3 regions of the Flavobacterium magnesitis genome follow, and region 2 is predicted to be linked to each of the others. Evidence: riboswitches for the same ligand, from Rfam matches in the RefSeq annotation. Region 2 holds a riboswitch; each other region holds the start of a gene.

What was found. Region 2 has a riboswitch for cobalamin ahead of AAGV33_RS13680 (TonB-dependent receptor). Riboswitches for the same ligand answer to the same signal wherever they lie in the genome.
Region 1: linked by a shared signal. The riboswitch ahead of AAGV33_RS07845 (PKD-like domain-containing protein) and the one ahead of AAGV33_RS13680 (TonB-dependent receptor) in region 2 are both predicted to bind cobalamin.
Region 3: linked by a shared signal. The riboswitch ahead of AAGV33_RS10110 (TonB-dependent receptor plug domain-containing protein) and the one ahead of AAGV33_RS13680 (TonB-dependent receptor) in region 2 are both predicted to bind cobalamin.

Annotation. Positions count from the first base shown of each region.
Region 1 covers NZ_JBCFQK010000009.1:15,549-19,950, forward strand. The annotation lists gene AAGV33_RS07835 (FecR family protein) at 1-1,132, opposite strand, end outside; gene AAGV33_RS07840 (RNA polymerase sigma factor) at 1,235-1,819, opposite strand; cobalamin riboswitch at 2,077-2,314, shown strand; gene AAGV33_RS07845 (PKD-like domain-containing protein) at 2,612-3,748, shown strand; gene AAGV33_RS07850 (LacI family DNA-binding transcriptional regulator) at 4,034-4,402, shown strand, end outside.
Region 2 covers NZ_JBCFQK010000023.1:29,682-34,083, reverse strand. The annotation lists gene AAGV33_RS13690 (hypothetical protein) at 44-1,021, opposite strand; gene AAGV33_RS13685 (cysteine desulfurase family protein) at 1,104-2,228, shown strand; cobalamin riboswitch at 2,329-2,537, shown strand; gene AAGV33_RS13680 (TonB-dependent receptor) at 2,655-4,402, shown strand, end outside.
Region 3 covers NZ_JBCFQK010000013.1:30,449-34,850, forward strand. The annotation lists gene AAGV33_RS10110 (TonB-dependent receptor plug domain-containing protein) at 1-1,779, opposite strand, end outside; cobalamin riboswitch at 1,876-2,139, opposite strand; gene cobC (alpha-ribazole phosphatase) at 2,236-2,757, opposite strand; gene AAGV33_RS10120 (adenosylcobinamide-GDP ribazoletransferase) at 2,742-3,554, opposite strand; gene cobT (nicotinate-nucleotide--dimethylbenzimidazole phosphoribosyltransferase) at 3,617-4,402, opposite strand, start outside.

The DNA of each region.
Region 1 (4,402 bases), on a different contig from region 2:
TATTTTTAAATTCATATTTATTTATAATTCCTGAGTTTTTAATAGATCTTAAAATTTCATCGATATTTCTATCTTTTATTAGAACGCCATTAAATTGTTCTTTTTTAATGGATTCGTTTTCAAAAATAACCTGAATATCATACCATCTTGACAACACTTTCATAATCTCGTCCAGTGGTTTATCTTCAAAACTAAAAACACCATTTTTCCAGCAAATATCATTGTAGACATCAACCTTGGCTATTTTTACTTTATTGGTTTTAATATTAAAATTGGCACGTTGATTCGGAATTAAATTCTGCTTTACATTAGCAAATTCCATTTCGACTTTTCCTTCTACTAAAGTGGTAGCAATATTCGAATCGTCTTTGTAGGCTTTTATATTAAATTCGGTACCTATTACGTGGATTTTTTGAGATTTCTGAGTTACTGTAAAACCAGCTCCTTTATGAGCTGTACTTGGAGACACCTCAAAATAAGCTTCTCCGTAAACTAGTTCCACTCCTCTGGTTTTTCCTTCTACAAAATGTACCGGGAACTTCAATTGGGTTTCTGAGTTCAGCCAAACTTTTGTTCCATCAGAAAGTGTAATCGCAAACTGTCCGCCTCTTGGAATAGTCAAATAATGATACGCCACTTTTTTGGAACCCGAATTGGATTTGTTGTATAATAATTCTTTTCCTGTACTGTTTACGTTTTTATTATTGTAAGTTTTACCTTTTTCTAAAACAACAGTAGAACCATCTTCCAAAGTTAGCATTGCTTTATCAGTACCAACTTCAATTTTGTTTGGAACAGCTGCAACAACAGGAGTTGTTTTTTGTTGATTAAAAAAAGCTGTAAATGTTATCAACAACACTGCCGATGCTGCAACAACATATTTAAAGAAAGGCTTTTGGTATAACGGAATTACTTTAGTTGCTTCGTTTTTATCGAAATTCAATTCCAAACGGATTTTTTCATGCATTCTTTGCTGAACATCTTCTTTGGATCCTAAGTGAGCAGGCCAATTTTCGATTTCCTGATTATTTAAGAAGAAATTCAGCAGTTTGTCTAATTCCTCTTTCGTAATAGAACCATCGAGAAGTTTACTAACTAATTCTGAAAAATAGTGTTGGTGATTTAAACTCATTTGTTCGTTTTTTGTATGCTTATATAACTAAGTCTCCAAAAAAACGTTTCACACCTGTTCTATTTGTAATTATTTTTACTTTTTTTTACACATATTGCTTTTTTACTTTAAAAAAAACAAGATAAACTCAACACTTACGGCTACTCCAAGCGATTCTTTCAAAATTTTCAATGCTTTAGAAATATGTCCTTCAACGGTGCGTTGCGAAATATTTAATTGCTCTGCAATCTCTTTATTAGACAACATGTTTTCTCTGCTCAGCTTATAAACCTCTTTACATTTATCCGGTAGAGTATCAATAATGGAATCTAAAAGATGAATTAATTCTTCATGCATTAACTTGGTTTCAGGATTAGAAGTTTCAATTTTACTTTCAAAATTGTCGAACAACTCATCTTTCGCCATTTTTTTATTTTTGCTAAAATGATCATACACTTTGTAAACAGTACTGGTATACAAATAACTTTTCAAAGAAACTTTTATCTGCAAATTTGCTCTTCTTTGCCACAACGAAATAAAAACTTCCTGAACTATGTCTTCACAAACCGATCTGTCTTTAACAAGATTGTATGCTGCCAAAAACATCATTTCCCAATATTCCTTATAGATAATAGTCAAAGCATCTTCTTCACCTTCCTGAAGACGTTTAACAAGATCTACATCAGTATATTTATTTGCAAATGCCATTTAAAACACATTTAATTGTTATTGCATCAAATCTAAAAATAAATAATTGATTTTCGAATATCTTAAAAATTTAACATAAAATTTTATTAAACACAGAGAACTATCCCTACAAACACTGAAGATTTTATAGTTTTAAAAATTACACTCAATAGTTAGCTCTTGCTTTAAGGTCAAAATGAAAGCTACAGCATTTGAAAACCAAAATAAAAACCTCTTATTTTTTTATAAAACAATTCTTTAACTCCAAAAAGTTTACCTACTTTTGCGCCCGCAATGGTTTGGCTCTATTTTTCGGTAGAGTCAACTAAGAGGGAATCAGGTGTAAATCCTGAACAAGCCCGTTACTGTAAGTTCCATGCAACATTTTGACAGATTTTAAGAAATAAAATTTTCTAGTAAATCTTATCTTTTGCCACTGTCTCGCTTCAAAACGAGATGGGAAGGCGGTTCAAAATGGGAACAAGTCAGGAGACCTGCCACTGCATATAAACTGAAGCTTTCGTGGATCAGAGCTTTCAACACAAAAGAACCCAATTTAGATTTGGTTTTCATTTTTTCCGATACTACTATTTTTAGTAAAATAGAACTTTATGCGTCTATGTAAATCTATATTACATGGAGGTTTAGCACTGTTTGTATGCATTGTATTTAAAAATACTTCATACAAACAGAACCAACTTCCTGTACTTAAAAAAGAGTTCAACTCTTTAAAACCGCACTATTTGAGTGAGGTGATTCTGCATTTCTTCAAATTAAAAAACATCAATAAACAATAACCTTTAAAATTAAAAAATGAAGAAAATTCTCTTTACCCTATCCGTAATCTTATCCTTAACTGCATGTTCTGATGACGAAATTGCATCACCAGAAATCGGCCTTACAGAACCAGATGGCGGTTATACAATTGACAAAATGCAGTGGCTTCGCATCCAACCTGAAGTAAAAAATGCTAATGATGCTACTTTTTCATGGTCTTTAGAAGGGGAAGAAATTGCCGCTACAGCTAATTTAGTTTACGTTTTTGCCGAAGCTGGAACTTACAACCTTGAATTTAAAGCAAAAAATGCTGGTGGCGAAAATGCTAAAATTTTCTCTGTAACAGTAAATGAAAAAACTTATTTGAACAAAATCACTCAGGTATTTGATTTTCTTCCAGCCCCTGGGCAATCTGTCAATAAGCTTCCCGCTGCAATTGATAAAGACACAGATAAAGCTACTAAAGATACAGACGAAACAATGCGTGTAAAAGCCGAAACTAGCTTAACGAGTAATAGCATGGTTAGTCTTGGAGGTTTTGGTGGTTATGTAGTATTTGGTTTTGATCACACTGTAGTCAACAAAGAAGGAAATGATTTTATTGTAAAAAGTAACGCACTTGCCACCTGGGCAGAACCAGGTACAATTATGGTTTCTTATGATGCCAATGGAAACGGAAAAGCCGATGACGAATGGTATGAGATTGCAGGTTCTGAATACAACAAAGAAACAACCATTAAAAATTATGAAATGACCTATTATAAACCAGAAACCGAACCTACCAATGCAAGTGAGCCTAATTACATTCGCTGGACGGATAACCAAGGGCAAACAGGTTATATCTCTAAAAATTCTTTTAACAGACAAGCTTATTACCCAGTATGGAAAGGAGCAACTATTACTTTTAAAGGTACTTTCCTAAAATCTAATATTGCAGGTAGTGGCAATAGTTGGTCTAATCTTCCTTACGAATGGGGTTATAGCGACAACTGGGCAAATACTAACGAAAAAGCACAAATCAACATTGACTGGGCTGTTGATAAAGATGGTAATGCTGTAAAATTACAAGGAATCGATTTTGTAAAAGTCTATACTTCCAACAGAGCTGAAGGTGGATGGTTAGGAGAAGTTTCTACCGAAGTTTCAGGATTTACCGATTTGAATCTTCCATAAATAAAATTTAAAAATTGCCCCAAAAGCTCCGGAGAAATCTTGAGCTTTTTTTATTTAAGTAATTAAAATTAAACAATATGTTTTTTTTAACCACATAAGTCATATAAGTTTTTTATCTTATCTAGTATCTTACTTAATAAATTAAGACCATATAAGGTATGGCGGTATATTATATGACAAATAAATTATTCTTATTAGTTCCAATCCTTATTTTTCAAAAATTTAACTCCCTTGAATTTCGTTATTTCAAAATAAAATTCTATTTTCGTAAACGATTACGGAAAAATGAAAAATAAAATAACCATTAGCGATATTGCCAAAGAATTAGGAATTGCTCCTGCTACGGTTTCCCGTGCGTTGAGTAATCATCCTGAAATAAGTGCGAGTACAAAGAAAAAAGTAAAAGCCGTTGCCGAACGTTTGGATTATATGCCCAACAAAATAGCTTCTTCGTTACGCTCTGGAAAAACAAAAGTCATTGGAGTTTTAATTCCAACAGCCGAACATTTATTTTTTGGATCCGTAATTCACGGCATTTCAAATTTGGCGAGCCAGCATGGTTATGATGTTTTGATCTATCAATCGAATGAATCAGAAGCATTTGAAAAAAAGGGAATTGACACTTTTATTGGTGCCAGAGTCGATGGCATTCTA
Region 2 (4,402 bases):
AATAGTCCAAATGAGCGTTTTTTTATTTTCTAGATTATAGAAATTAATTAGTTGTGGTAAATAATTCTCCTAGAATATAACTATCTCCAAGAGTAAAATTACTAATTCCTTTTTGTAAAGAAACTTTTTTAAGTACTATAGTGTGTTTGAAACTAGTTGGGCCATTAGTTGTTGTCGTAACTTCAATAATACCGCTTTCGCCACTTACTCCCGCTTTACCATCCCATTGTTGATTAAGTACAGGAGTAGTAGGAGTAGTATCGTTGCAAAAATAATCACCAGTTAATAAACCTCCGCCTGTAAATGAACGATAGATGAATACGTTTGTAGTAGTTCCTATAAGTCCTGTTCTTGGTGTATTAAGAGGTGTCACTTCGTTTGCAATTAAACTTGGATCGATGTCTAAGATTAAAGCTGCGCTAGTGGTGTAATTATATATCTCATTAGATGAAGTACATTTCTCTAATGTCTGATCAAAATTAAATGGTAGAGGTGTAATTATAGATTTGTAATTGCCAAAAGGAAATGTTTCGTACACCTGTGTCCCTACAGCTTTTGCAAAAGTTACATTTTTTAACACAATGTTATGGTTATATCCTGTAATTTTTGTACTGTTATTTGCTTCATTATTAGGTTCTATAATAGCACTAGTTACAATTCTTATTTTACCAGCTGTAGCTGTCCATTGGTCGGTAATAACAGGAGTTGCTGGAGCAATAGTTTCACAAATATTGTTAGAGGTTACTGTTCCGTTGTAAAAACGATACACTACTCTATTAGTTGTAGTACTGATGTCTAACTCAACCGTCTCATTATCAGCAGTAAGTTCAGTAGGGAAATTAGTTTCAGGAATTTCCAGTAATAAGGCTTCTTTTTCTTTTAGTTTGTAGATAATATCATTAGTACTACAACTTTGAGTTGAGGTAACGTCTTCAAAGCTAATATCTTCTTGAGTTAAATCTCCATCATCGCAAGCGTTAAATAGTGCTAATAAAACCAATAGGCTTAGGGCTTTTTTCATCTTAAAAATTTTGACAAAAATAGGCAAAAAATGACAAATTTTATTCCGCTTTTGATAATTGATATTTTATAACTTTGCAACAATGAAAAAAATATACCTCGATAACGCCTCTACTACTGCAATCCGACCAGAAGTTATTCAAGAAATGACTAAAATAATGACGGAAGATTATGGAAATCCTTCATCAACGCATAGTTTTGGGCGAAATGCTAAAAACAGATTGGAACTTTCCAGAAAATCTATTGCCAAACAACTGAATGTAAATGCTCAGGAAATTATTTTTACTTCTGGAGGAACAGAAGGAAACAATTGGATTTTGCGTTCGGCAGTTCAGGATTTGCAAGTCAAACGAATCATTAGCAGTAAAATAGAACATCATGCTGTTTTACTGGCTATTACGGCTTTGCAAAAAGAATTTTCTATTCAGGTAGATTATGTTAATGTGTTGCCAAATGGTACAATCGATTTGACTCATTTGTCTGATTTGCTTTCTCAGGAAGTAAAAACATTGGTAAGTTTAATGCACATTAATAACGAAATTGGTACTGCTTTAGATTTGGAGCGAGTAGGTGTAATCTGCAAGCAGTATAATGCTTTGTTTCATTCGGATACGGTGCAATCGATGGGGAAAATGCCATTGGATTTGCAAACCATTGCTGTGGATTTTGTTTTGGCAAGTGCGCATAAATTTCATGGACCTAAAGGAGTGGGATTTGCATTTGTTAGAAAAAATTCGGGATTGCAACCTCTTTTTTATGGAGGCGAACAAGAAAAAGGTTTGCGTGCAGGAACCGAAGCGGTACATCAAATTGCAGGAATGGCAAAGGCTTTAGAAATTTCATATTCGAATTTAGATTCCGAAAAAGAGCATATCACTGCTGTTAAAAATTATCTGATTGAGCAATTAGAAAAAAACTTCCCAGGTTTTGAAATCAACGGAAAGAGCGAAGGTTTTTATAATATTATCAATGTTTTATTGCCTTTCTCAGAGGAAAAAACAGCAATGATTTTATTTCATTTGGATATGCGAGGCATTGCCGTTTCTCGTGGAAGTGCTTGCCAGAGCGGAAGCATTCGACCTTCTCATGTATTAGCCGAAATACTTTCTGATGATTTAATTAAAAAACCAAGTTTGCGTATTTCCTTCAGTCATTATAATACTAAAGAAGATATTGACGGCTTAATTGAAGCTTTAAAAACGGTTTAATATTCTATTTTTAAAGCCAATCTAATTGATTTATTGAAGATTAGGTTTTCAATACATAATTTATACTTCTTATCATACTTGTTTTATTAAAGTTAGTATTAACTTTGCGCCAGATTTTGGTCTGTTTTTTCTGGATTTTTAAGAAAAAATAGTTAAAAGGGAATCAGGTGCAAATCCTGAACAGACCCGCTACTGTAAGTTCTAGTAAAAGTCTTTAAACGTTACTAATGCCATTGTTCGCCCCGGCGGATGAGAAGGTTGTTTAAAGATGGGACAAGTCAGGAGACCTGCCACAATTATATAGTTTAAGACTTTCGAGGAATAAAGTCAAAGGACAAGCAATTAACCTGTTATTTTATAGCGGGAATAATTCTTATGTTTCTTGATAATTACATCCTAAAGTGAGTTTTTATAATTTAATTAGTGATGTGTAATACAAAAAAAACATTTTTTTTCGTTTTCATTCTTTTTGTTCCTTTTTTACTTCATTCTCAGGTAGCTAAAGATAGTTTACAGCTTCTGAAAGAGGTTAAAATCAATTCAAAACCACCGTATCAGGAAGTAATTCCAGTACAAAGTCTTTCCGGAAAACAACTTGAAAATTTAGCCAGCCACAACGTTGCAGATGCGCTTCGGTATTTTGCCGGAACCCAAATCAAAGATTACGGTGGACTTGGCGGACTTAAAACGGTTGATGTTCGAAATATGGGAACGCATCATGTAGGTGTTTTTTATGACGGAATTCAGTTAGGAAATGCACAAAACGGAGTGACCGATTTAGGAAAATATTCCTTGGATGATATGGAATCCCTGACAATGTATAACGGTCAAAAAAGTGAAATTTTCCAATCAGCAAAAGACTTTGCAGCGGCTTCTACCATTTACTTAAGAACGAAACGTCCTGTTTTTGAAGGTAATAAAAAAAGCAATCTACTGGTTCGATACAAAACCATGTCTATCAATTACAATGATCCGTCTTTTAGATGGGAACAAAAATTAAGTGATAAAGTCAGTTTGAGTTTGAGTTCGGAATTTATAAAATCGAATGGAGAATATAAATTCAGATACAAAAGAAACAATCAGGATGGTTCTGTAGCTTATGATACCACTGCAACCCGAATGAATAGTGATATTACAGCACTCAGAATAGAATCAGGACTTTATGGAAAAATAAATAAGGGTTCCTGGGATGCCAAAGTATATTATTACGATTCCGAAAGAGGAGCGCCGGGAGCTATTGTAGAGAATAAGTTTTCGGATGGTTTCAGGCAAAATGACAAGAATTTTTTCACTCAGGCTTTTTTAGTTAAAGACTTTACAGAAAAATATAAATTTCAGGCAAGAGCAAAATATGCTTATGATTATACGCACTATATAGCCAGAGATACTACTAGTGTTTTAGGCGAAACCGTAACTGAAAGTGCTCAATCTGACGATAGTTATTATCAAAGTGAAGCCTATTTTTCGGCAGTAAATATGTACAGTATTTTGCCTAGTTGGGATGTTTCACTTTCTACCGATTTTCAGTACAACAAACTTGATGCGACCCGAAGAGGAATCCAAACCCAATTTTCTTTTCCGCAACGGTATACCACTTTAGTTTCATTGGCTACAGCCTATAGATTGGGCGGATTTAAAATTTTGAGTAGTGTTATTGGAACTCACGTAAAAGAAGAGGTGGAATACAATGCCAAACCACCTGACAAAACCGAATTTACTCCTGCCATATTTCTTGGTTATACTCCATTTAAAAAGTATGATTTTAATTTAAGGGCTTTCGCCAAACGCATTTTCAGAATGCCCACTTTCAATGATTTGTATTATACAATGGTTGGATCCAGTACTTTGAGACCCGAATATATGAATCAGTACGATATTGGTTTTACTTATAATTTACCAGCAAAAGGATTTTTTGATAAATTTTCTATTCAGGTTGATGGCTATTATACGAATACCAAGGACAAAATTGTGGCTGCTCCAACCGGGAATTTATTCCGCTGGATGATGACTAATATGGGGCAGGTAAAAGGACATGGAATAGAATCAGTTATTAATATGGGAACGCATATTAACAAATTAAATCTATCCGCTAATTTGACTTATACCTATTCTGAAAGTAGGGATTATACCAAATTTGCAGGCTTGGAATTGTCGTCTTACGGAGACCAAATTCC
Region 3 (4,402 bases), on a different contig from region 2:
TCTGGCAGTAGCATTTAATAACTGATAAGAATCCAAAGTAACAGGTACAGCTGCAAAATTTGAATCATAAAAAGCATCTGCTCTTTGATCAACATATTGATAGCTAATATTGAAAAATGTTCTAATTGTGGGTTGATAATCCACTGAGGCATTGGCTTTGTGCTTTGGAATACGCTGACTAAAAGTTAAGGCTTCCTCAAATTGAGTAAAAGTATAATTTCCATTCAATCTTAATTTATCTGACAAAATATAAGAAAACATGGTTTCAACACCTCTTACATTATTCTTTCCTTCAACATTTATATAACTAGAAACATATCCAATGGTGTTATTTTGTTCTCTATAAAAAGCTACTGAATTAATATTTAATTTTTCGTCTAATAATCCCAATTCAAAACCAGCCTCTAAAGTGCTGTTTTTTTCCGGAGTCAAATCTAAGTTACCCGAAAATCCATCGTATAATTGATACAAACTTGGCGTTATATATGCTGTACTGTATGAAGTTATTAATTTTAAAGGAATTTCACTGAAAGAAAATGATGGATTGATATTGTAAACAAAATTACTTCCGTATTTACTATGAACATTCAATCGAGCTCCAGTATTGATATTTAATCCAAAATCAGAATTATAAACAGCAGTTACATAAGGATCAATCAAATTAAATTTAGCCACTTCATCTGAAAGTTGACTATACAAACCATTTATTGACATATCAAAAAACTGAAACTGAGCTCCTGTTACAATAAATAATTCAGATGCAATTTGATATTTATTAAATGCATCTACATTTACATTTCTAGATTTATAATCTGTTAAACTTCCACTAAAAGATGCTCTATTCATCAAACTAGCAGCTGTATTAACAATTAACTCCCCTTTATTATATGTGTATTTTGGAGAAAAACCTACACGATATTGTTCTGACTTATTAAAATTATTTGCATTATCTACAAATGAAGCAGCATCAAAATCATTTTTAAGTCGGTCGTAATTCGCAAAAAAATCAAAACTCAATTTTTTTGTTGGCGTAAAGCCAAATTTTACTAAACCATTTACTCTTGAAAAACTATCCGCTTCAAAAGTATCTGTATCTAAAGCTGGTCTAGCTTCCGAAATACCAGTAGTTTCAGTACTATTTAAAGATGCAAAATAGTTAAACTTCTCGGTTCTTCCATTAAATGAGAATCCTTGATTGTAATCCTGAACTGAATAATCCTTGTCTTTTGCATCCGTTTGTGTTCCTAAACTCATGTAAACATTTCCTGCAACAGCTTTTTTTTCTGCTTTCTTAAGGGTAATATTAATTACTCCTGTAGCAGCTCCAGAACCATAAAGCGTGCTGGCTGCTCCTTTCATTATCTCAATGCTTTCTACTTGTTGTACAGGAATTAAACGTAAATCGTAATCTAAATTAATTCCCGAAGCATCAGTTACAGGAACACCATCAATCAAAATTAATGTCTGACGATTACGTCCTCCTCTGATATAATAACTCAAATTTTTCCCAGGACTACTTTGATTTCCATTAACTTCAACCCCTGCTACAGTACTCAAAACCTCAGCTATGGATTGTCCTGGTCTTTTTTTCAAATCCTCAGATGTAATTTTCACAATCACTTTTCCTGATTTTTCCTTTGGCAAAGCAAATTTAGAATCCGAAATAACCACTTCCTCTAGTTCATTGGTTACTGGAAGCACAACTCCTTTTTTTTGCGCAAAAGCACAAGCACTTACTAATACGAATAACGCACTAATACGAACGATTTTTTTGTTCATTTTAAAACAATTAATAACAGTTTTTTCTGTTACATGACTAATAAATGGGAGAAAAGCATAGAATAACCCATACCCAAACCTTTTTTCCCGAAAGTTTGATACTCGATGTAATAGGCAGGTCTCCTGGCTTGCGTCTTGTTGTTTACCTTCCCATTTTAAGTTGGAAATCAGAAATACGAAGTAAGAAGTATTAAACTTCTAACCTCTAACTTCTAACTTCCCACCTTCAAACAGTGGTTTTGTAGATAACAACAAGCTTGATAGCTTACAGTTGCGGGTACAGCTCAGGTATTTAACCTGATTCCCTTTTAATGCTCTTTTTCGATAGAAAAACAACAACCTCAATACGGCGGCAAAGATAAAACTTAATTCAGCTAAAAATCAAATTTATATCGATATTTGATTAAGCACATATAAAAAACTAAAAACCAGCGAAATAAATAACTTCAATTCAAGTTATAATTCTATTTTTATGACAGCTCCAAAATCTACTTTATTAGTAAAAGCATCTTTCAATGGCAAATTTGAAATGGCACACAAAATACTTCGGATTACTCCGGCGTGGGTAACAATCACTATTTTTTTCGAATTATATTCTGAAACAAGTGTCGCCAAAAAATCAGTTACACGATGGTGTAAAGCAACGAAAGATTCGCCATTAGGAACGGCTACATTCACAAAATCGGTCATCCAGGGGGTGAAATCAGCTTCGGGAATAGCATCCCAATTTTTCATTTCCCAATCGCCAAAATTCATTTCCATCAGCCTCGAATCGACACTAATTGATGGCGATAAATAATTGGCCAAAAGCATACAACGAGATAATGGACTCGAAAAAACAATTGCATCCGATGATATTTGTTTCTTTATTGATTTAAAAGGTTCTAAAAAAGGTTCTTTCAAATCCACATCGGATTGTCCATAACAAATGCCTTTTTCGCAAGTTGTTTCGGTATGCCGAACTAAATAAACTTCCATATTGCAATACTTGACAGATAAAAAACAACTTCACAAACTTGTTGTGTTGCACCAAGACAATCACCAGTGTAACCGTCTATCCATTTTTGGAAATAACGAGCCAGAAAAAATCGGAATAAGAAAACGGGAATTAGAACTAAAAGTATTTGCCAGAAAAAAACAGCCAATATTAAAAGTGGTAATAATCCAAACAAGAAAGCGCCAACTACTTCTCTCCATGTAAAATTTTGAGCAATCGGTTTGCTTTTGCTAGTTGCATCTTCTCTTGAATATTGATGCGTAAAAACAATTGATATTGCAGCTAGACGGCTCAGAGCATGAGCACTCATAAAGAGAAGAAAAATTCCAAAATTTAAATTCCAAATTCCGAAACCAAAATCTGGTATTTGAGTATTGTTTGTTAATTGAACCAAACTCTGAAACTTTAATAAAAACAGTAAAACTAAACCAATCGCTCCATACGCTCCTATAGCACTGTCTTTCATGATTAAAAGAATCTTTTCTTTGGTCCATCCGCCACCAAAACCATCACAAACATCAGCAAAACCATCTTCATGAAAAGCACCTGTAACTAGAATACTGGTAATCATCGAAAGCACTACAGCAATTTCAATAGAAAAAATTAAGGTAGAAAGATAGAAAACCACAAAACTTATTCCTCCTACAATCCAGCCTATTAGAGGAAAATACCTCGAAGCTTTGTTTAAATAATCTGGATGATGATTGATGTTTTTAGGGCAAGGAATTCGGGTGTAAAATAGCAATGTCGTAAAAAATATATGGAGTTCTTTTTTCATTATTTTGTAAATTCTTTAAATCTAAAATCTCTTTTCTGCTTTCTGAATCTGCCTTCTGCTATCTACTTCTCACTCACACCAGCACTTTCAAAACTTGCCATCTCGTTTAAAAAAGCCACAGCCGATTCAATTATTGGAAACACAAGCGCACAACCCGTTCCTTCTCCTAATCTCAAATCGAGTTGTAAAACAGCTGAAACCCCCAGATAATCCAATAGTTTTTTATGTGCTTTTTCTGCCGATTGATGGCTAAAAATAGCGTTATTCATTATAGCAGGATTTTTTTTGAAAGCCACTAAAAAAGCAACACTGCAAATAAAACCATCTACTAGAAAAATCATATTCTGTTGGTAAGCCTCAAGCATTCCACCTGCCATTTGCAAAATTTCAAAGCCTCCAAAATAAGCCAAATAACTTTCTAAATCGTTCTCTCCTTTATAATTTTCAACTGCTTTTCTTAGAATATCAATCTTAAATTGCAGTTTCTCGTCATCAACTCCTGTGCCTCTGCCTACGCAATCTTCAATAGAAAAATTACAAATCACACTCATTAAAACCGAAGCTGTAGCCGTATTGCCTATTCCCATTTCGCCAAAACCAATACAATTGCCTCCTTGTTTTGCAATGGCCGCTACAATTTCACTTCCTTTGCTAAAACACAAATTCATTTGCATTTCGGTCATCGCTGGACCGTTTAAAAACGAATGTGTTCCTTTATCAATCTTAGCCGTAATTAATTCGGTATTCGACGGAAAATCATAATTCACACCTGCATCAACAATTGAAAGAGCTATTTTATTTTGCTTACAAAACACATTTATTGCCGCTCCTCCTTCCAGAAAATTAGT